3 linked regions of the Urbifossiella limnaea genome follow. The protein of the gene in region 1 binds, or shares a complex with, the protein of each later gene. Links are inferred from orthologs where the notes say so. Each region holds a gene or a part of one and is shown on either strand. Other genes may lie near its edges. The genes, in order: ETAA1_RS21205, rny and pnp.

Region 1 (7,466 bases):
CCACGGTCAGCGTCGGCCGCTGGTCGTCGGCGAGCCAGCCGCGGCCCTTGCGGTCCAGGTCGATCGGGCACCCCAGGTCGATCCAGCGGACCAGCGTCAGCCGGTCCTCGTCGGTAAGACCCTTCACCTTCCCCGCCTTCACCGCGTCGGGCGGCGGCATGACGCTGCCGACGTAGTCCAGGTCGGCGCGGTTGCGGTTCGCCACGGTGTTCGTCACCGGCTCGCCCTTCAGGCTCAACGTGCGCGCGTTGCCGGGCTCCGTCTCGGTCGGGAAGTCGTCGTTGCTCCAGCCGTCGAGCCGCCGGCCGAACACCTTCCACGCCAGCAGGCTGCGGCGCGACTGGAACATCCGCACGTACCGCGACGCGTTCGGCAGCCGCCACGACTCCGTTAGCGGCTTGTGGCCGAACCGCGCCGCCCCGTCCATCGCCAGCCGGTAGTACGTGCCGGGCACGTCGTCGCAGTCCGGCAGGTTCACCGTCCTGGCGTCGTCGAGCACGAGGTTTCCCGCGGCCTTGCCGGCCTTCGACGTGTGGCACGCGGCGCAGCTGCGGTCGAGGATCGGCTTGATGTCGCGGAAGTACTCCACGTCCACGACGCCGGCCGCGGTCTTCAGACCGGTCTCGGCCTTGTCGTCCCAGCGCTTGCCGGACGAATCGTTCGCCCGGGTGGTGACCAGCGGCGTGCCGCGGGTCAGGTCGAACACGTCGTAGTCGGGCCGGGCCGCGGCCGTCGTCTCGAACAGCGTCGGCTTCTGGCTGTGGGCGTGGCACCCGCCGCAGTCGTTGCGGATCTCGCCGGGCCGCACCTGGTGCCACGTCTGGGCCATGTTCAGCACCATGCCGTGCCGGTCGATGGTCTGGAACGTAAACCCCACGTCGGCCGGAATCCTGGCCAGGAAGCTGGTGTCCGGGTTGCCGTCGGGGTCCAGCGGCTCCTTGCCGTCGGTGAACTTGCGGACCGGGATTTCGCCCAGGATGCGAAGGCGCTCCGTGGCGTGGCTGCGGAACGTGCGGCCGCTCGCGGGGCCGACGGGCCGGTCGGTCATCGGCTCCATCATGAGGATCCGCACGGCGTGAACGTCGGCGTTGCTGTACCGTCCGGCGTCGGCCCCCTGGTTGAACCAGTTCCCCGACGGCAGCTCGGCGGAGTTGAACGCCCCCAGGTCGGCGTAGCCGGTGGCGTCGGGCGCGGCCGCGGTCACGCCCTTCACGACGCCGTTCGGGTAGCTCTCGCGCTTGAGTAGGCTGGACGTGCCGACCAGCCCGAACGGCGTCCCCGCCGGCAGGTGCTTCGACAGCTTGCCGTCGTTGGCGAGCGTGGGCAGCCGGGCCGGCTCCTTGACACCGTGGACGGCGGAGTACGGCACGACGGCCCGCGGCCAGTGCTCGTTGTAGCGCGGGTCGTCCTTGATCTTGAGCAGCCGGCCCGGCTCGTCAATCGCCTTGCCGTCCTTCAGCAGGTAAATGCCGCTGTCCACCGCGGGGACGTGGACCGTGTACCCGCCGTTCACCGGGCCGGGCGACCACGCCAGCAACAAGTGGTTCTTCGGCGCCGCCGACGGGTGCGTCACCTTGCCGACGCGCGGGCCGGTGGGCTGCTGGCGCGGCCGGATCGTACCGGGGATCGGGGCCGGGGCCATTGCACCGGAGGCGAAGTCGGCCGGGCCTTCGTCGGCGCGGGCGAATCGCGTCAGCGACGCGATGCCGACCGGGCTGAACGGCAGGCGGCGGGTGCGGGGCGTGGCGCCCTCGCGGCCATGTTGCAGCGCGGGGTTGCGCGGGTCGTCGGCGTAGCCCGGCCCGAACGGCGGCTGCCCGGCCGGCGGCCCCGGCGGGAACACGACCAGCGACCCGAACCCGTTGCTCGTCTGGTTGTAGTACTCCTCGGCGACCACGCGGCCGTCGCTCAGCTGCGTCTGGAAGTGGTACGCGGTCGGGTTCGGCCCCGGGTTGAACGCCGACACCATCGGTCCCCAGTTCGTGCCGTCCGGGTGGATCGTCCACAGCCCCCACAGGATCGAGTGCCGTAGCCCCTGACTCTCCAGACTGCTGAACATCACCCGGCCGTCCTGCAGCACCGTGGGGTGGAGCGCCCCGCCGAGGTTGAGGTGGCCGACGCACTCGACGTTCGTGCCGTCGTCGTCCATCACGAAGAGCTGCATCAGGTGCGGCAGCCGCTTCGGCGGCTTGAAGGCGTTGCGGTTGCTCGTGAACATCACCTTCCCGCCCGGCAGCGGGCACGGGCCGAGGTTGAACACGCCGTATGGGATCGAGTTCTTGGCGGGCTCGGCGGTGCGGAAGTCCTTCGACCACGCCCCCGCGCCGAGGTTCGGCGTGAACGTCTGCGTCGTGAGGCGGCGGCTCTCGCGCGTCTTCAGGTGGAGCTTGTAGATGTCCGCACCCGCGGGCGGCCCCTGCGTGTGGCTGCCGCCGGCGAGGTCGTGGAAGAGGGCGTAATAGACCCACTCGCCGTCGAACGAGATCACCGGGTCGGTGACGGCCCCTTTCCCGCCGGGCACGAGCACCTCCTCGGTGCCGTCCGGGTGGAGGAGCATGAGGTCGGCGCCGGGGTCGGTGTACGTGGGGTTGGCGATCTCCGCCCAGCTGGTGCCGACGGCGTCGCCCTTGCGCGGCATGCGGACGTAGACGATGTCGTAGTCGATCCGCACGGCGGGGTCGGTGGCGACGGGCTTCGGGCTGATGTCGAGCGGGCGGGGGGCGGCGACGGGCTGGGCGATTGCGGCGGAGGCGAGGGCCGCGAGCGGCAGCAGGGCGGCGAGGCGGGACATGCGGCCTCCAAAGGGTGGGAAACAAGATTAACCACAGAGTCACAGAGAACACAGAGAGAAGACGAAAGGCCGAGATCGAACAATTGCTGCAATTGTCTTCCCTCGGCCTTCTGTCTTCCTCTCTGTGCCCTCTGTGACTCTGTGGTTAACACGCCGTCACTCGATCACTCACTCGACGGCGGTGCGGGCGGCGGCGGCGATGTCGGCGGCCTTGGCGACGGCCGACTTCGTGTCGCTGAACCCGTAGCTCTGGGTGATCTCGCCGCCGCGCTTGTAGACCAGCACGGTGACGGCGGCGCTCTTGTTCAGCTTGTACGCGCCCGGGCCGTCGGTGTCGGTGGCCACGGTCAGCGGGGCGGTCAGCTTGTGGGTGGTCTGGAGCTTCTCCAGGTCCGACCCGGTGACCCCGCCGATGCCGATGACGCAGGTGCCGAGCTTGGCGTTGGTCTTCTGGACGGCGTCCACGGCCTGGACCAGCTTGGCGACGTTCTCGTCGGCCTTCTGGGTGAAGATCAGGACGGCGGCCGGGGTCTGGTCGGCGGAGAACTTGCAGACGTAGCAGAGGGTCTCGCCGGCCTTCTCGCCGGTGAACGCCTTCACGTTGAAGGCGCCGCCGATCTTCTTGCCCGGGCCCGACTTCACGTCGTCGGCCTTGGCGCCGGTGAGGGCCAGCCCGACAACCGCCGCCAGCGACAGCATCACGCGCATCACATCATCCTCCAGGGTGCCACGGTCCGGCCCCGCCCGCCGGAGAGGCGGCAGGGCGTGGGGGCCGGTGAGGGCGATTCTAGCCCGCCCGGCCCCGTGCGGACATACAGACGCCCGGCGCGGGTCTGACATTCGATTCCCGCCCGACTTCATCCGAACGCCGCCGGCTGGCCGGTCGATTCCAGCACGCTCATCCACAGGTCGCCGTTCGGGTCGACCGTGTGCCGGTCGCGCACCGCCAGCGGGATCGGCAGCAGCACGAACCGGCCGTGCCACCGGCTCACCACCACCTCCGTCCGCCCCGCCATCGCCGCGTGAACGGCGTTGTGCGCCAGCCGCAGGCAGTACACGGCGTCGAACGAGTTCGCCTTCACGCTCCGGATCGAGTAGCTCGGGTCGATGTACTTGAGGTTCAGTTCCAGGTTCGCCGCCGCGAAGTCCTCGGTGATCCGCTTCCGCAGGAAGACGCCGACGTCGCCCAGCTTCGCGTTCCCGGAGGCGTCGGCGCCGGTCGCCGACTCCATCAGCTCCTGCCCGGCCCCCTCGGCCACCACCACGACCGCGTGCCCGCTCCGCTGCACGCGGCGCCGCAGCGCGGCCAGGAAGCCGTTCTCCCCGTCGAGCCGGAACGGCACCTCGGGGATGAGCACGAAGTTGGCGTCGTTGCGGGCGAGGGCCGCGTAGCAGGCGATGAACCCCGAGTGCCGGCCCATCAGCTTCACCAGGCCGATGCCGTTCGGCGACGCCTTCGCCTCCGCGTGCGCCGAGTGGATCGAGTCCGCGGCGACGGAGAACGCCGTCTGGAAGCCGAAGCTCTGGTCGATGAAGCAGATGTCGTTGTCGATCGTCTTGGGTATGCCGACGACGGCGATCTTCCGCCCCCGGGCCTCGACCTCGCGGCTGATGGCCTGCGCCCCGCGGAGGGTGCCGTCGCCGCCGACCACGAACAGCACGTTCACCCCCATCCGCTCCAGGCAGTCCACGATCTCGCCGGCGTTCTGCTCGCCGCGGGACGTGCCGAGGATGGTGCCGCCGGCCTCGTTGATCTGGCTGACCGACTGCGGCGTCAGGTCCACGACCGGCCGCTTGTACTTGGGGATGAACCCCTGGTACCCGTTGCAGAACCCGCTGATGCGGCGGACGCCGTAGAGGAAGTGGAGTTCCATGACGAGCGCCCGGATCACGTCGTTGAACCCGGGGCAGAGGCCGCCGCAGGTGACGATGCCGGCGTGCGTCTTGGACGGGTCGAAGTAGATCTCGGGCCGCGGGCCGGCCGGCTCGAAGCCGGGGATGTCGTCGGGCGAACTGCCGCGGCGGGCGAGGGCGGAGGCGGTGTCGTCGAACAGGACGCGGTCGGCGGGGTCGACGTTGTAGTAGCTCCGCTCGCGCGGCTTGAGGAGGTGGAGCATCGGCGACTCGACCCGGCACGGGCCGAGCGACTTGACGACGAGTTCGTCGCGGTTGACCACGGGGTGTACTCCACGGCCCCGCCGCGGCCGCGGTCGGCGGCGCGGGCGGGGGTCGGGAGAGGGAGCGGTGGGGGGATTCTACGAACGGCGCCTTACGCACCCAGCACCCGCGCGAACCACGACCGCCGCACCGCCGGCATCGGCACCGGCAGCGCCGACCCGCGCAGCACCGCGGCGCCCCACTCCTCGCCGGCGCGTCGCGCCGCCGCGCGGCCGGCCAACCCCCGCAGCGCCCGATACCCCTCGGCCAGCAGCGGTCGACGGCGGTCGATGCCGTGCCCGTCCGAGCCGATGAGGTGAATCATCCCGGCGTCGGCCCATTCGCGCAGCCCGCCGGCCATGTCGTCGTCCCACGGGTCGGCCAGCGCCGACGCCGTCACCTGTAGCAGGCACCCCGCCGCGACCCACGCCGCCGCCCGCGGCGGGTCGAACAGCAGCGGCGTGTAGCGCTCGGCGTGCGCGATCACGAGCCGCGTCGGCGCCACGGCCGCGGCCAGCGGCAGCACGTCCACGAAATCGCGGTGCGGCATCTCCACCAGCAGGTACGCCCCGGTGTCGCCGACCGTGAGGAGCCGGCCGGCGTGCCAGTCGGCGAGCGTGTCCGGGCCGAGCATCACCTCGCCAGTCGGGCGAACCGCCAGCTTCACCTTCTTGCGCTGAAGCTCGGCCGCGAGCGCCACCGCAGCTGCCCGGAGCCGCTCCGGCGTGTTCTCGGGGTAGTCGGGGTTCTGGTGCGCCAGCGCCGTGGCGAGCCCGGCCCCTTCGGCGACCAGGAAGCGGCACATGGCCACGGCTTCGGACATCGACGCGGGGCCGTCGTCGAGGCCGGCGAGGAGGTGGACGTGGGTGTCGGCCAGCGGCATCGCGTCACCGGGCGTAAAGCTTCCGGTCGCGGAGGTACTCTTCGACCGCCCGCGGCACGAGGTAGCGGACGCTCAGGCCGTCCGTCACGGCCCGCCGCAGCTCCCGGCTCGCGATCTCGATCATCGGGCACGCCACGTAGCGGAGCCGGACCGCGTCGGTCGTGACGTTCAACGCCTTCGCCAACCGGTCGGCGGTCCAGAGCATGACCCCCGGCCGGGGTACTACCACGAGGCTCGCCAGTTCGATGACCCGCTGCGGCTCGTACCACCCGGGCAGGTCGGGGAGGCCGTCCGAACCCATGAGCAGAGCGAATTCCGCGCCGGGGTGGCGGCGGCGGAGCTCGGCCAGCGTCTCGGCCGTGTAGCTCGGCGGGGGGAGTTCCTTCTCGATCCGCTCGATGCGGAACGCCGGGTGGCCGGCGACGGCGAGTTCGAGCATGTCGCACCGCTGCTCGAACCGCGTGACCGCGGCCGCGGCCTTGTGCGGCGGGTGGTAGCTCGGCAGGAACCACACCTCGTCGAGCCCCGCCTGGTCGCGGCACTGCTCGGCCAGGATGAGGTGCCCCATGTGGACGGGGTCGAACGTGCCGCCGAAGATGCCGATGCGCATGCGGTTGGTGTACGAGAACGGCCCTAGACGTGCCCGCGCAGCTGCCCCGCGGCCTCCTCCGGGGCCACGGTCGTCACGAAGCACCCGCCGCCCCACTCGAGCCCGGCCGGCGTCGCGGTCCGCGGGAGAATCTCCAGGTGCCAGTGGTAATGCGGCAACTCGGCCGACCGCAGCGGCGCCGTGTGCAGCACCCAGTTGAACGCCACCGGCCCGAGCACCGCGTCCTGCGCCTGTACCACCCGCCGCACGACGCCCGCAAGTTCGCCCACGTCGGCGTCCGCGGTCGTCTCGAACCGGGCGGCGTGGGCCTTCGGCAGCACCCACACCTCGTACGCGAACCGCGGCGCGAACGCCGTCACGGCCAGGACCCCGGCCGTCTCGCAGATTCGCCGCGGCCCCGAGGCTTCGGTGGCGATCAGCTCGCAGAACACGCACCGCCCCGTGCGGGCGTGGTGCTCCTCGGAGCGAGTCAGTTCCTCGGCGACGACCGGCGGCACGAAGGGCGTGGCGACGAGCTGCGCGTGGGCGTGCGCCAGTGACGCCCCCGCCGCGGCGCCGACGTTCTTGAACGCCAGCGTGTAGCCGAGCCGCGGGTCGGCGGCGTGGGCGCGGATCCGCTCGCGGTAAGCCCGGAACAGGCCGCGGTACGCCCCGCGCGGCAACTCCGCGGCGCGCGTCACGTGCTCCGGGCAGGCGATGACGACCTCGTGCCGCCCGACCGCCGGCGCGTCGGGTTCGACGGCCGGGTAGCGGTTGGGGACGACCCGGAGCCGCCAGCCGGGGCCGTTCGCGCGGGTGCCGGGGTCGCGGTCGGCGAACAGCTCGCCGGGCGTGTCGTGCTCGTTGCCGGGGCAGAAGGGACAGTCGGCCGGCGGCTCCGGGTCGGCCGGCGCGGGGTGCGGCACCAGCGGCCGCAGCGCCCGGGCCGGGGCCACGACCGCCCACCGGCCGGTGACCGGGTCGCGGCGGTACTCGGGAAACGCCGACGCCCGGGGAGCATCCCCGGGCGCGGGCGGGGCGGGGTC
Region 2 (7,452 bases), 1.5 Mb from region 1 along the record:
TTCGTGCCGAACGTGGACAGCTCGAACGAGCCGTCCGGCCCGGTCACGCCGTGCGGGTTCATCGGAATCTGCGGCACCACCGGTGCGCTCGTCGGGATGAAGTACACCTTCACGCCCTGGGCCGGCTTGCCGTCGTACAGCACCTGCCCCCGAACCGGGTGGACCGTCACCGGCGGCTCGGCGGCGGAGCACCCCGCAACCACGACAAGCATCGTTCCCGTCAGCACGCGCATCACGTCCGCTCCGGTCAGTTGTCGAGGGGAACCACGTCGTTGCCCGACCGCGTCAGGAACTTCACAAACAGCCGCATGTCCATGCTCTCGCGGATGAACCGCACGGACCCGTCGCCGAACACGTGCATCGCCCCGCCCACGTGGAACGAGTACACCTCGTTCCCGTTGTGGCAGTTGGTGTGACACGGACCGGGGGACGCCGTGTTCGTCTTCGACACGGCGCCGTGGGTGATGTACTCGTTGTCGTGGTCCGCCCACCCGCCATCGAGCCCGCCGAGGGCGGCGGTCATGGTCGGGCCGGTCCACCGGTCGGGGCGGCCGGCACATTCCGACAGGAGCACGGTGTTCGACGTGCCGTCGCGGATCTCGGGGATGCTGAACATCTGGTGCGTGTTGGCGGTGACCACCTGGAGGATGCCGTTCCGGTTCACCGTCACGTCCGCGAGCCCGGCGCCTTCCAGGGCCGAGCCGTAGGCGTTGTTGGGCGCGTAGTCGCCGGAGGCGATGTTGATCGTCCGCGTGCCGCCGCCCGCCCCCGTGGGGATGGACACGGACCGCGAGAACACCCGCGACCCGCCCGGCGTGGACGGGCACGACATGACCTTGAGTTGCGTGGCACGAGCCGTGTCGTTGGCGGCAGCGGCCCAGTCCTCGTTCAGGTTGTACTGCTGGAACAGCGGCCCCTGCTCGATGTGCGGCAGGAGGAACACCGACCACGCGTGCCGGACGCCGTTCCGGGTCACACCCATCTTCGTGAAGATCGGTCCGACGGTGCCCGTGTTCGGCGCCCGCAGCGCGCCCGCCGGGAAGTGCCCGACGGTGGACTGGAAGTTGTGCAGCCCGAGGCCGAGCTGCTTCATGTTGTTCTGGCACGCACTCCGGGCCGCGGCCTCGCGCACCTTCTGGACCGCCGGCAGCAGCAGCCCGATGAGGATGGCGATGATGGCGATCACGACCAGCAGTTCGATCAGCGTGAACGCCCGAGATTGGCGGGTGTATCGGATCACGGAAGGGACCTCGTGTGTGACGAGTGTGGGGGGTGGGTTTCGGGGCGGGTTAGAAGTCGGTCGTGATGACCTGGCCGTCGCCGATGAGGCACACCCGCATCCAGTTCGCGGCGTCGGCCGTGTACCGCATCGACCGCACGGACCCGTCGGCCATCACGGCGTTGAACACGCCCGGGTGCGAGCCGCCGAACCGGACCGACCAGAACGTCGACGACGCCGAGGTCGGGTGCTTGTCGTCGGGCTCCGGCACGGCCTCGCCGAACCGCTGGTGGTCCTGGTCCCATCCCGAGTTGTTCCACACCTCGTTGTCCCCGCCCGCAGAGCCGAGCACGGAGAAATGCACCTGCTTCTCCGCCACCATCACCGTGTTCGAGGTGCCGTCGGTGATGTCGGTCAGCGTCCGCCGCTGCTCCACCGGGGCCGTCGGCGACATCGTGGTGCCGGGGGCGCGCCACTGGCGGACGAACACGCCCTCGGTGCCGTTCCCGGCCATGTTGCGGCCGCCGTTCCCGGCGTAGTCGCACCGCCCGCCGTTGGAGTACAGCACCGGCTGGCGGCGCGACGGGCAGTAGTAGATCTTGATGGCCGTCTGCGCGACCTGGGTGTTCCCCGCGGCGGTCTCGGGGAGGTTGAACACGTTCTGCTGCTCGATGTACGGCGTGAGCTGGAACATCCACGTCCAGCCGACGCGCGACGTGGCGTTGCAGCAGCTCTGGTTCGGCCCGTCGGACCCGGCCGTCGGGAACTCGCGGAGCCCGTCGTGGTGGGCGTGCATGCCCAGGCCGATCTGCTTCAGGTTGTTCGAGCAGGTGCTCCGCGCGGCGGCCTCGCGGACCTTCTGGACGGCCGGCAGGAGCAGCCCGATCAAGATGGCAATGATCGCGATGACGACCAGCAACTCGATGAGTGTGAACGCATGATGTTTCGCCTGACGCACGTGCAGCCCTCAGCATATCCGGTCGCGGGCGACTCCCGCACGTCAGAGATACTTGCCCCGGCGGGCTCCCAAAAGGTGGGCAACAGCCCTTTCAACGAACCTTCACGGGGCCGTCACAGAACTCGCCCCGGTGGCCAAAAAAGAGCCGGTTGTGGCGCGTCCGTGGCCGTTGCCAGAGCCGGCGAAGCCGGTTGCGAACGGATTCGCACGTCCGCATAATGCCAACATCCCGCCCCCCACGGACGACCGGGCGGGTTCCGGCCGGCCGTTGTGCCGACCGGCCGCCCGGACGGCGGCTTGCATACCCGACCTCACCCGCGACAGACCCCCGCCCGATCGGCCCGGCCGACACGCGGGAAGGACCGTTCCCATGGAACCCGAACTCGCCGCCGGGCTGGCCGCCGGAGCGGCCGCCGCCGGCGCCGCGCTCACGTATGTCACCGTCCGCACCCTCGGCCGCGGCCCGTCGCTGTCCGTGATGGAAGCCGCCCGCCTGCAAGAGGAAACGCGTCAGGCCGAGAACCGGGCGCGAGAGCTGGTCGAGCGGGGCCGGCAGGAGGCCGACGGCATCGTCCGCGAGGCCGAGGCGCGGGCGCGCGACGAGGCCGGCCGGCGCCGCGACGAGCTGACGCGCGAGCTGGACCAGGCCCGCGGCGAGGTGCGCGAGCTGGAGCGCCGCGCCGAGAAGCGGGAGGACGCCGCGGAGCAGAAGGCCCGCGAGCTGGCCCGCAAGGAGCGGCAACTCGAATCGGTGCAGAAAAAGCTCTCCGAGCGCAAGGAGCGCCTCCAGGAGAAGGCCAAGCAACTGGACGATCTTGCCACCGAGCAGACGCGCACGCTTCAGCAGCTGAGTGGCATGTCACGCGAGGAGGCGGAGCGGATGCTGCTCGACCGGCTCGACCGCGAGCTGGCCGAGGAGGCCGCCGCCCGCATCCGCCAGCACGAGGAGCGGATCCGCCAGCAGGCCGAGGCGAAGGCCCGCGAGGTGCTCGCCACGGCCATCCAGCGCTTCGCCGCCGACCACACCGCCGACACGACCGTGAGCACGGTGGACATCCCGTCCGACGACATCAAGGGCCGCATCATCGGCCGCGAGGGGCGGAACATCCGGGCCTTCGAGAAGGCCACCGGCGTGGACGTGATCGTGGACGACACGCCCGGCGTGGTGATCGTGTCGGCGTTCGACAACGTCCGCCGCGAGACGGCCCGGCTCGCCCTGGCCAAGCTCATCGCCGACGGCCGCATCCACCCGACGCGGATCGAAGAGGTGGTGACCGAGACGCAGGCCGAGATGGAGAAGCACGTCACCGAGACCGGCCGGGCCGCGGTCATTGAGGCGGACGTTCCCGAGCCGCACGAGAAGCTGCTGCACCTGCTCGGCCGCCTCAAGTTCCGCACGAGCTACAGCCAGAACGTCCTCCAGCACTCGCTGGAAGTCGCCCACCTGTGCGGACTGATGGCCGGCGAACTCGGCCTGAACCCGCAGCTGGCACGTCGCTGCGGGTTACTGCACGACGTGGGGAAGGCAGCCGACCACGAGATGGAGGGCGGCCACCCGAAGGTCGGCGCCGAGCTCGCCCGCCGCTACGGCGAGACGAGCAAGGAGGTGCTGCACGCCATCGTAGGCCACCACGACGACGTGACGGTGGACAACATTTACACGGTGCTGGTGGCGGCCGCAGACGCGATCAGCGCCAGCCGCCCGGGGGCGCGGCGGGAGTCGTTGGAAAAGTACGTGAAGCGGCTGGAGAATCTGGAGGCGGTGGCGATGGGTTTCCCGGTGGTCGAGCACGCCTACGCGATCCAGGCCGGCCGCGAGCTCCGCGTCATCGCCAACGCCGGGCAAACGACGGACGCCGAGGCGGTGAAGCTGTCGCGCGACATCGCCCGCGCCATCGAGCAGCAGTTGGACTACCCCGGCGAGATCCGCGTGACCGTGATCCGCGAGACGCGGGCCGTCGAGGTGGCGAAGTAAACTCTGACGTGGGGCTGGCTTGCAGCGGGCCTCACGTCGGGCGGCGTCGTTATCATATACTTTTGTGTCATTGACTCAATTCGTGCCTCGACCCCCTGGGGGGGTGCCGTACACACAATGAACCCGGCCCGAATGTTCGCCGACTCACCCCTTGTCGAACAGCGCCGCGACGAAGGCGTCGGGGTCGAACGGCTCCAGGTCGTCGAGCCCCTCGCCGACGCCGACGTACTTCACCGGCAGGCCGAGCTTCTGCTTGATGGCGAAGACCGCCCCGCCCTTCGCCGAGCCGTCGAGCTTCGACAGGATGATGCCGCTGCACTTCACGGACTTCGAGAACTGCTCGGCCTGCACAACGGCGTTCTGCCCGTTCGAGGCGTCGAGCACGAGCAGCACCTCGTGCGGCGCCCCGGGTATCTGCCGGCTCACCACGGTGTGAATCTTTTCCAGCTCCTTCATCAGGTGCGTCTGCGTGTGGAGCCGGCCGGCGGTGTCGACGACGAGCACGTCGTACCCGCGGGCCTTGGCCGCCTCGCAGGCGTCGTGCGCGACCGCCGCCGGCTGCACATTCTGGCCTTGCTTGATGATGTCGCAGCCGATGCGGCCGGCCCACACCGTCAGTTGCTCGATGGCCGCGGCGCGGAAGGTGTCGCACGCGGCCACGGCCACGTTCTTGCCGTCCTTCTTGAGCCTGTTGGCGAGCTTGGCGATCGACGTGGTCTTGCCCGAGCCGTTGACGCCCGCGACCATCACGATCGTCGGCCCGGACGCGGCGTAGGCCAGTCCGGGCGAGTCGGAGGCGAGCAGGTCGCGGAGTTGCTTGCGGACGAACGCCGACACCTCCTCGCCGACCTCCTTGTCGCGGAAGCCCTGGCGGACGCGGTCGATGATCGTCGCGGTTGCGGTCGTACCCAGGTCGGCGCGGTACAGCTGCTTCTCGAGTTCGTCGAGAAACGCCTGATCGACCTTCCCCTTGCGGCGGAGCACGTCGAGGACGCCGCCGAACACGCCGGCCGTCTTGGCGAGCCCGCGCTTGAACCAGCCGAACACCATGTCGCCCCCCGTTGCGGCCGCGTACCAGGCGGTATTCTACGGCCGCGGCCGCGGGCCGCAGCCCCCGTTGACCGGGGCGGGTGGTCGGCCTATCATCCTCCCTTACCGCCGGTCGTAGTGCCTGTAACGGTCGTGCGACCCGCCCCGCGGAACGGAGCCCGGCATGAGTACCGAGTCGCCGACGACCCCCCCGCCGCCCGCGGAAACGACCACGCCGGGGGCTGCCATCAAGGCGGCCTGGCAGAGGTTCACCCGCGGCGAACTCGTGTCGTACCGCGTGATGGCCATCTTGCTGATCCTGATCGTGGGCGTCGGCGTGCTGTGGTTCATGAACTTCCAGGGGAATGTGGCCGGCTCGCGGCAGTGGCTCGACCTGGAACTGGCCTCCACCACGGAAGACCTGGAAAAGGTCATCAGCGACTACCCGGGCACGGCCCCGGCCAAAGTTGCCGAGTTCCACCTGGCCCGCATCCGCCTCGCCCCGGAGGGGATCGACAAGCTCGTCACCGGCGACCCCCAGGAGCGGGCGAAAGCACTCGCCGCCATCGAACAGGCGAAGGAGTCGCTGTCGAAGATGGCACCTGAACTGAAGGATTCGCCGGTCCTGCTAGCCGAGTGCTACCTGGGCCTGGCGAAGGCCGAGCTGGCGCTGGTGGGCATCACACAGGAAGGGCGGATCGACACGTTCCGAGGCGACCCGCGCGAGGCCGCCCAGTACCTCGAAAAGCTCGCGGAGGTGGCCAAGGATTCGCCGTGGGGCGAGGAGGCGAAGAAGCTCGCGGCCGAGCTGAGGGCGCCTGGCGGAGCCACGACGCAGGACATCCAGCGGGTGCAGACCGACCTGTACAACATGCTCCGCTTCCCCGCCCGTCCGGGTGGCGGCATGTTCGGCCCTGGTGGGATGCCGTTCGGCCCCGGCGGCGGGATGCCGTTCGGCCCGGGTAGCAGCCCGTTCGGCCCGATCTCCGGCCTGCCCGGCGGCGGCCCCGTGGCCCCGCTCCCGCCGGGGCACCCGCCGCTCACGCCGTGACCGAAGAACCGGAGTCGGACACAAGCGGCGGGGGGCTTCGGCCCCCCGCGTCGCGTTTGCGGATCACCTCATGACCCCCGCCGCGGACGACGACGACCGGATCGACGCCGCCCCCGCCGAGCCGATCCCGGCGCGGACGCGAGAGCCACTCGACCTGGTCGCGCAGATCAAGCAGGAGGGGATGCGGCTCGACCTGTACCTGCACATCCACATGCAGGCCTACAGCAGGTCGGAGATTCAGAAGGCGATCGAGGCCGGCGGCGTGACGGTGAACGGCCGGGCGACGAAGCCGAGCTACAAGGTGCGAAAGCTCGACAAGCTGCACGTCGAGATGCCGGCCCCGGACCACGACCTGCCGGAACCCGAGGACATCCCGCTCGACATCCTGTACCAGGACGAGTTCCTGGCGGTGATCAACAAGCCGGCCGACATGGTGGTTCACCCCGCGAAGGGGAACTGGTCCGGCACGCTGGTGAACGCCCTGCAGTTCCACTTCCGCGAGCAGCTAAGCCGGGAGAACGGCGCGTACCGCGCCGGTATCGTCCACCGGCTCGACAAGGACACCAGCGGCGTGATACTGATCGCCAAGGACGACCAGACCCTCCGCGAGTGCTCGAACCAGTTCGAGACGCGGAAGGTGTTCAAGGAGTACGTCGCCCTGACGGCGGGCGAACTCGAGCGCGACACGGACTACATCGAGGCTCGGATCAAGCACCACCCGCACGACCGCGAGAAGATGGCGGCGACGCTCGACCCCACCGACCCCGATGCGAAGGACGCACTGAGCTACTACGAGGTGTTAGAACGGTTCCGCGGGCACACGCTGGTCCGGGTGCAGCCGCGGACCGGGCGGACGCACCAGATTCGGGTCCACCTGGCTCACGTCGGCTGCCCGGTGTTGGCCGACAAGCACTACAGCGGGCGCGACCGCTTCCAACTCTCCGACCTGGTACCTGGTACCCCGAAGGACGCGGACGAGGTGCTGATCGGCCGGCAGGCGCTGCACGCATTCCGCCTCCGCTTCCGCCACCCGCGGACCGGGCACTGGCTCGAGGTGGAGGCACCACTGGCCCCGGACATCCGCCGCGCACTCGACGCCATCCGGACTCACCGCCCGGTGCGGCCGTAGTCCGTCACGTCGGCCCGAACCGCGCCACCCGCCCGACCCGGCCGGGGGTGATGAACACGCCTGCCCCGCACCCGCACCGGTTAGCCAGCGA
Region 3 (7,539 bases), 3.5 Mb from region 1 along the record:
GTACCCGGGAACAGCACGAACTCGCCAACCGCCCCCCCGCGCACGAGAGCGATCGTTCCTTCCGCCGGCCGCGCGGTGCTAGCCGGCACCGTCGGCAGCTTCAGCCGCTCGGCCGCACCGCGCGTCAGCCACCCGGCCGCGGCCGTGCCACGAACGACGCCGGCGGCGCCGCGCAGGCGGCCGCTGTGGTAGCCGCCGTCCTCGGCGACCGCCAGGAAGAGCCGCGCCGCCTCCGGGGCGGCCTTCGCGTCCACTACCAGCTCGAAGTCGCCGGCCGCGGTCTGCACCGTCACCTTCGCGGCGTCGCCGACGGGTACCTTGCGCCACTCGAAGCGGGGCAGCTTGGCGCGGTCGTAGCCCGGCAGGTGGGCGCGTTCCTCGGGCGGGCGGGCGGCGGGGCGGCGGTAGCGCCACGGACCGTCGCCGAACACCTCGCGGCACAGCCCGGCGAGCCCCGCGTCGTACTCCTTCAACCCGGCGCGGGTGCGCACGTCGTTGTGGAGCGCGTCCGGCGGGGCGTTGTCGTCGAACCAGCACTGCACGCCCTCCGCCCAGTACTCGCCGGCGTTCGTCGCCGCGTACGTGTTCTTCCACAGGCCGCGGTCGCGGGCCGCCTGATACGCCGCCCGTAGCCGGCGGTCGAACGTCGGGTCCGTCGTGGAGAGGCCGGTGCCGTGGATCGCGTGGGCGAACTCGTGGACGAAGATGTTCTCGGCCGGGTACGGGTCGCCCTGGTGGCCGAGGAGGTTCTCCTCGCCGCAGCTGACGACCGGGTTCGACCGCGTGGCCCCGAGGCCGCGGGCGCGGCGGTCCCAGTACAGCTTCGGCTTCATGTTCGCGTGCTCGGGCAGGTCGGTCGTGTACTCGGTCGCCGCCATGACCGCGACGCGGACGCGGTTCGCCCGCATGGCCTTGAGCACGTCGGGACGGTCGCCGAGCATCTTGCCGACGACCCACGCGGCTTCCGCGAGGGCGTGGTCGCTGACCTTTGCGGAGCCGACGACGGGGAGGCCGCCGGCGTCGGCGTGGCGCTGGTAGAACGGCGCGAGCTTCAGTTCGGCGCGGAGCGCGTCCGGCACCGGTTCCGCGCCGCGGGCGGCCGGGCCGAGCACCAGTAGTGCGACGACGAGGACGCGGCGGAGGGGGCGTGTGGCGTGGGGCGGCATGAGGGGTGTGATATTGGTTCCGGGAATGACGACCGTCGCGTGTCATCGGGCGGCGTCGTGGGCTTGAGGATTTCTTCACGTTTCGGCCCGATTTGGCCGATGAGTACTCTGTATTTTCGGCACGACCGGTATCCCGCTACCCGGCCGCGCCCGCAGGGGAACGCATGAACCGCTTTTCTCTCACGCTCGCGGGAGCGGCCCTCCTCCTGGTTGCGCCCCGACTGACGGCGAAGCAGCCCAGCCTCCCCGACCTACCGGTTCCGGCGCCGACCGCCGTGGACCGCCTCAACGACGTGGTCAACCCCGGTCCTCTCGACGAGAAGGCCGTCCGGGGGATCGTGGACGCCGCGCTGAAGGAGCGCGACGCCAAGCAAAAGCAAGCCGACGACGCCAAGAAGAGGGCCGCGGCGGAGAAGGGCCACGAGGTCGGCAGCGAGCTGAACCTGCGTGCGTACTGGGACAACGGGCTGTGGTTCGCCACCCCCGACAACGACTGGAAGTTCCACTTCGGCGGGCGGTTCCAGTTCCAGAGCGTGTTCTTCGCCCAGCCGTTCGGCCTCCGCGGCCCCCCACCGGGCAACGGCGGCGTGCCCCAGCAGGGCGCGGGCGGCGGGGTCGGCCCGCTCGACGACGGCATGTTCTTCCGCCGCGTCCGGCTGCGGTCCGACGGCGTAGCATACGAGACGTTTGAGTACGTGCTGGAGGTGAACTTCGAGCAGCTAAACTTCGTCGTATTCGACCACATGTGGGTCGGGTCGCGAGACGACTACTGGGGCGCCCTGCGGGTCGGCCAGCACAAGATCCCGCAGGGGTTGGAAATGATGGGGAGCGACTACCACCTCACGTTCATCGAGCGGTCGCCGCTGTCCGACTCGCTGTACAACCTGTTCGGCCCGGGCGTGTTCTACATGAACAACTTCCAGGAGCAAAACGTGGCGTTCCAGGCGATGTTCCACCGCGTCCAGCCGGTGCAGTTCGGGACCGACGACTTCGGCAACGGGAACTACGCCGGCACGTTCCGCCTGACGGGCACGCCGATCTACGAGGGCGACGGGGCGGGCGTTCTCCACCTCGGCGGGTCGTACCAGTACCGGAGCGGCGACCTCGGCCGGTCGATCCTCCCCGGCGGCACCGGGAGCACGTTCGGCGACACCCAGAACGTGACGCGGTTCCGCGCCCGGCCGAACCTCCGCGACGGCACCGGCATCGGCGCCACCAATTTCCTCGGGTCGAACACGAACCGGTTCGTGGACACCGGGTTCCTGCTGACCGACGGGGTGAGCACGCTGGGGCCGGAGTTCCTGGCGATCGCCGGGCCGTTCTCGGTGCAGGCCGAGGCCGGGTTCAGCTACGTGAGCAACGCCCGCTCGCTGTACGGCGGCAACGGCCTGGCGCCGGGGCAGAACGTGGGGACCCCGATGTTCTGGGGCGGGTACGTGGAGGCCAGCTACATCCTGACCGGCGAGCACCGCGGGTACGACCGCCGCAACGGCATGTACGACCGGATCAAGGTGCGGGAGAACGCCTTCCTCGTGAAGGGCGAAGACGGCCGGCACCACTGGGGCACCGGGGCGTGGCAGGTGGGCTACCGGTACTCGTACCTCGACCTGAACGCGAACGGCATCACCGGCGGCGAGCTGGCCCAGCACGAGGCTGCCGTGAACTGGTATCTGAACGACAACACCAAGATGCAGTTCGTCTACCTCAACGCCGACCGCATCGTGCCGGCCCCGAACAACGGGGGCCGGGTGCACGGGTTCTCGATGTTCGCCCAGTACTACTTCTGACCCCGGAGTACCGCCATGCGATGGATCGCGACACTGGCCGCGCTGATGGCGGCCGTGGGCCTCTCGGGCGCGCAACCGCCGCCCGACCACGCCGCGCAGGCGGTCGGCGTCAAGGTGTGCATTTACGAGCCGCAGAAGACGACGAAGACGGCGTACACCAGCGTGTGCAAGGAGTACTGCGCCGCGGACTACTCGCCGCTGGCGATTCTGAAGCGCTGCTGCGGGCTGAGCGGCTGCGACGGCCCGTGCCCGCCGCTGCCGCTGGTGAAGACGGTGCTGGTGAAGAAGGCCGTGCCCGGCCCGGACAAGATGGCCTGCGTGCTGAAGGAGTTGCCGGCGGTGATCGCCCCTCCGGCGAACTGACAGAAACGAAAGAAGCCCACCCGTTGCGACGGGTGGGCTTCCTTGGAGTTGCCGGTTAGTCGCGGCGCGGGCCGCGGCCCCGTCCGCCGCCACCCCCGCGGCGGTCGCCGCCGCGGTCGCCCCCACGGTCACCACCGCCGCGCTCCTCGCGCGGCGGGCGCTCGCCGCCGCCCTCGCCCTCGGGCAGCGGGTCCATCAGCGCCTTGCGGCTCAGCTTCACCCGGTCCTGGTCGTCGATCGAGATGACCTTCACCTGGATGCGGTCGCCGATCTTCACCACCTCGTCCACCCGGCTGACGAACCCGGGGGCCAGCTCCGAGATGTGGCACAGCCCGTCGCGGCCCGGGGCGATCTCGACGAACGCCCCGAAGTCCTTGATCGAGATCACCTTCCCGTCGTACACCGCGCCCACCTTCACCTCGGCGCACAGCGCCTCGACGCGGCGCTTGGCGTCCTCCACGCCCTCGGCGTTCAGGCCGGAGATGGCGACGGTGCCGTCGTCCTCCACGTCGATCTTGGCGCCGGTCTCCTCCTGGATCGAGCGGATCATCTTGCCGCCGGGGCCGATCAGCTTGCCGATCAGCTCGGGGTTGATCTTCAGCGACACGATCCGCGGGGCGAACGGGCTGATCTCCTTCCGCGGCGCCGGCAGCGCGCCCAGCATCGTCTTGAGGATCTGCAACCGGGCCTCGCGGCCTTGCTCCAGCGCCCCGCGCACGATGTCCTCGGGGATGCCGTCCAGCTTGATGTCGAGCTGGATGCCGGTGACGCCCTTCTGGGTGCCGGCGATCTTGAAGTCCATGTCGCCGTAGTGGTCCTCGTCGCCCTGGATGTCGGTGATGAGGACGTGCTGGTCCTTCTCCATCACCAGGCCGATCGAGATGCCGGCGACCGGCCGCTTGATCGGCACGCCGGCGTCCATCATCGCCAGCGTCCCGCCGCACACCGACGCCATCGAGCTGGAGCCGTTCGACTCCAGAATCTCGCTGACGAGGCGGATCGTGTACGGGAACCGCGTCGCCGGCGGGATGACGGCCTTGAGCGACCGCTCGGCCAGCATGCCGTGGCCGATCTCGCGGCGGCCCGGCCCGCGGATCGGCTTGCACTCGCCGACCGAGTACGACGGGAAGTTGTAGTCGAGCCAGAACTTCTTCGAGTACTCCTCCTGGATGCCCTCGACGCGCTGCTCGTCGCCGACGGTGCCGAGGGTGGCGACGACGAGCGCCTGCGTCTCGCCGCGCTGGAACACGGCCGTGCCGTGCGTCCGCGGCAGCACGCTGACTTCACTGCTGATGGCGCGCAAGTCCTTCGGCGCGCGGCCGTCGATGCGGGTGCCGCTCAGGGTGATCTCGCGGAACACCCGCTCGCGGATCGCCGACACGGCGGCCGACACCTGGGCCGCCGTGTACTTGGCGTCGGTGGCGCCTTCGGGAGCGTACTCGGCCTTGAGCGCCGTCTTGAACTGGTCGAGCGCGTCGTTGCGGGCCTTCTTGCCAGTCGTCAGGTAACGGGTGCGGAACTCGGCGCCGTGCTTCTTGTAGATGGCCTCGGCCAGTTCGTCGGCCGGCGGCGCCTCGGGGAGCACCTTCTTGCCGAGCCCGGCCTTCTCGCGCAGCTCGTGGATGGCGCCGATGATGAGCTTGCACTGCCGCTGCGCCTCGGCGATGGCGTCGCCGGCCTCCTGCTCGGGCAGCTCGCGGGCGAACCCCTCGATCATGACGATAGCGTCTTCCGTGCCGGCGACGATCAGGTCGAGCTCGCTCGTCTCCATCTGCTGGAACGTCGGCAGCACGACCAGCTGGCCGTCCACGCGGCCGATGCGGACACCGGCATGCGGCTTGAGGAACGGGATGTGGCTGACGTGCAGGGCGGCGCTGGCGCCGATGAGGGCGAGCACGTCGGTGTCGTTCTCGGGGTCGGCCGAGATGACAGTGCAGTGGATCTGGACTTCGTTGACGTAGCCGACGGGGAAGAGCGGCCGGGTGGGGCGGTCGATGAGGCGGGAGGTGAGCGTCTCCTTGGTGGAGGGGCGCGTCTCGCGCTTGATGAACCCGCCGGGGAACTTACCGGCGGCGTAGGTGCGCTCGCGGTACTCCACCTGGAGGGGAAAGAAGTCGCGGCCGGGGATGACGTTCCCCTCGACCACGGCGACAAGGACGACGGAGTCGCCGTAACGGACGGTGACGGCCCCGTGGGCCTGCTTGGCGAGCTTCCCGGTTTCGAGGACGAGAGTTCCGCCCCCGATGGGGAGCTCGACGGATGCGTGACTGACCGGCACGGTGATCCCTTTCGGATGACCGGCAGGGTGCGTGCGGCGGTGCGGGGTCGGACGACGTTCGTCCGGCGGCCCCGGGGCGTCCCCGGCGGCCGCGAGCGGGAGGATGGCGGACCGATTCCCTGGGCCGGCGGGTTACTTCCGCAGGCCGAGCCGGGCGATGAGGGCGAGGTACTTCTCGCGGTCCGTCTCGCGGAGGTACTTGAGCAGGTCGGCCCGCTGGCTGACCAGCTTCAGCAGCCCGCGACGGCTGGAGAAGTCCTTCTTGTGCGCCCGCATGTGCTCGGTCAGGTACGTGATCCGGGCGGTGAGCAGCGCGACCTGCACTTCCGGCGAGCCGCTGTCTTGCTCGGCGCGCCGGTACTGGCTGATGAGTTCGGTCTTCGCTTCCTTCGTGATCGCCATCGCTCCCGGCCTCCGCTATTCCGACGCGTCGCACTCCTGCCAACAGTGACGAAACGACAAAAGTGACGCCTGGTTCACAATTGAGAGAGTGTAGGCGCGGGCGGGGGCGCGGCAAGGGGGGAATTCCGCGCCGCTACCGCTTCCGCGCGGCGAAGAACGCGGCGATCTTCCCCCGCGACTCGTCCGACCCGGCCAGCCGCAGGAACGCCTCGGTTTCGAGTTTGATGCCGTCGGCGAGCGGTAGTCGGAGGCCATCGGTGGCAACCCGGTAGACCTCCCGAGCGGCCGTCGATGCGTCGAGAGGTGGCGGCGGGGGCTTGGCGGCGTCAGGGAACGAGTCGTGCTGCTTCCGGTGGAACGGCCGCGGGAGTGTCCCGACGAACCTTGCGATCTCGTCTAGCGTCTCACCGCGGAAGTCGCTGGGAACCTCGACGAAAGTGACGACGCCGGCGCTGATCGCCTCGAAGAGATCAAGCTGCCTCCCTTCGACGAGTAGCGGGAGCGCGCGGGCGAGACCAATGAGCCGCGGCAGGCGTTGAGTGCCTCCCCACCCCGGGATCAATCCCAGGTTCACCTCGGGAACCCCGATTCGGTATTTCTGGTCCGCCGACATGACACGCAGGTCACACGCCAGCGCCAACTCCAGCCCGCCGCCGAGGGCCACGCCGTCGATCGCGGCGCACGTCGGGAATGGCAGCGCCTCCAGCTTCGCCAGTACGCGCAGACCCTGCTCGATAAACGCCTTCACGGCCGGGTCGCCGGGCGTCGCGTCAGCCAGCAGTTTCAGGTCGGCGCCGGCGATGAAACAGCCGGGCTTGCCGCTGGCGATCACCAAACCCGCCAGGTCGGGCGGCAGCGCGTCGAGTGCGACTTCGAGTTCGTCCCACAGCGCCACCGTGAGGACGTTCACCTTCGCGCCAGGCTGGTCGATCGTCAGCACGGCCACGCGGTCGGGGCGGACCTCGACGCGGACGGCGGGGTCGGGCATGACGCACCCCCACGAAACGACGCCACCCCGGGCGGAACCCGGGGTGGCATTGTACCCGCTCGAGGCGGCTCAGTTCTTCGGGGCGCCGTTGGTCATCGGCGCTTCGATCCGCGGGGCGCCGAGCGGCATCGCCGGGCCGATGATCGGCGGGGCGCCGACGTAGCCGGGGCCGGCGACCGGCATCGCGTAGCCCATCGGACCGGCATCGACGCCGGTCGTGCAAGTCGAACATCCGGGGGCGCCGATCGGGACACCGGCGACTGGCATACCCACGACCGGGCTCGGGATCCGGAAGGCGGGCGTGGCGTTACAGACCGGGCCGCAAGCGGGCGCGCACACGGGGCCACAGCCGATGCCGTGGTGGAGCTGCCAGCGGCAGGCCATCCGCTTGTGGACGCACGGAAAGCAGCCGGTGGACAGCGCGGAAACGGCCAAGAGGCCGAACATCACGAGACGACGGGACACGGGAACCTCCTTCGCGGTGCGGCACGGGCGCGGGACGGGAACCTCGATCCGTCGGGGGCCGGGAGTCCGTTCCGGCCGTCCCAGGGGCAG

What was found.
Region 2: ETAA1_RS21205 (region 1) and rny share a complex: the UniProt entries of both Bacillus subtilis proteins name them as parts of the possible RNA degradosome complex. The link is inferred for Urbifossiella limnaea from one-to-one orthologs.
Region 3: ETAA1_RS21205 (region 1) and pnp share a complex: the UniProt entries of both Bacillus subtilis proteins name them as parts of the possible RNA degradosome complex. The link is inferred for Urbifossiella limnaea from one-to-one orthologs.

Annotation. Positions count from the first base shown.
Region 1 is NZ_CP036273.1:5,204,696-5,212,161, forward strand. Bases 2,809-5,677 are described here. They hold ETAA1_RS21205 (ATP-dependent 6-phosphofructokinase), read right to left. Parts: upstream 4,969-5,677; coding sequence 3,649-4,968; downstream 2,809-3,648. Other genes in these bases: ETAA1_RS21200 (hypothetical protein), read right to left, coding at 2,960-3,499; ETAA1_RS21210 (CpsB/CapC family capsule biosynthesis tyrosine phosphatase), read right to left, coding at 5,061-5,677. Outside these bases: ETAA1_RS21195 (HzsA-related protein), read right to left, coding at 1-2,791; more of ETAA1_RS21210, read right to left, coding at 5,678-5,831; nadD (nicotinate (nicotinamide) nucleotide adenylyltransferase), read right to left, coding at 5,836-6,441; ETAA1_RS21220 (galactose-1-phosphate uridylyltransferase), read right to left, coding at 6,465-7,466. UniProt on the Bacillus subtilis protein: Catalyzes the phosphorylation of D-fructose 6-phosphate to fructose 1,6-bisphosphate by ATP, the first committing step of glycolysis.
Region 2 is NZ_CP036273.1:3,674,093-3,681,544, reverse strand. The notes cover bases 1,995-4,849. They hold rny (ribonuclease Y), read left to right. Parts: upstream 1,995-2,547; coding sequence 2,548-4,152; downstream 4,153-4,849. Other genes in these bases: ftsY (signal recognition particle-docking protein FtsY), read right to left, coding at 4,297-4,849; ETAA1_RS15085 (DUF1559 domain-containing protein), read right to left, coding at 1,995-2,177. Also shown: ETAA1_RS15095 (DUF4198 domain-containing protein), read right to left, coding at 1-233; ETAA1_RS15090 (DUF1559 domain-containing protein), read right to left, coding at 248-1,240; more of ETAA1_RS15085, read right to left, coding at 1,290-1,994; more of ftsY, read right to left, coding at 4,850-5,202; ETAA1_RS31950 (tetratricopeptide repeat protein), read left to right, coding at 5,366-6,232; ETAA1_RS15065 (RluA family pseudouridine synthase), read left to right, coding at 6,303-7,361; ETAA1_RS15060 (hypothetical protein), read right to left, coding at 7,366-7,452. UniProt on the Bacillus subtilis protein: Endoribonuclease that initiates mRNA decay. Initiates the decay of all SAM-dependent riboswitches, such as yitJ riboswitch. Involved in processing of the gapA operon mRNA, it cleaves between cggR and gapA.
Region 3 is NZ_CP036273.1:1,694,534-1,702,072, reverse strand. Bases 2,984-5,925 are described here. They hold pnp (polyribonucleotide nucleotidyltransferase), read right to left. Parts: upstream 5,595-5,925; coding sequence 3,372-5,594; downstream 2,984-3,371. Other genes in these bases: rpsO (30S ribosomal protein S15), read right to left, coding at 5,727-5,925; ETAA1_RS06775 (hypothetical protein), read left to right, coding at 2,984-3,316. In the rest of the region: ETAA1_RS06785 (hypothetical protein), read right to left, coding at 1-1,166; ETAA1_RS06780 (OprO/OprP family phosphate-selective porin), read left to right, coding at 1,331-2,953; more of ETAA1_RS06775, read left to right, coding at 2,969-2,983; more of rpsO, read right to left, coding at 5,926-5,996; ETAA1_RS06760 (enoyl-CoA hydratase-related protein), read right to left, coding at 6,130-6,984; ETAA1_RS06755 (hypothetical protein), read right to left, coding at 7,054-7,449. UniProt on the Bacillus subtilis protein: Involved in mRNA degradation. Catalyzes the phosphorolysis of single-stranded polyribonucleotides processively in the 3'- to 5'-direction. Necessary for competence development in Bacillus subtilis.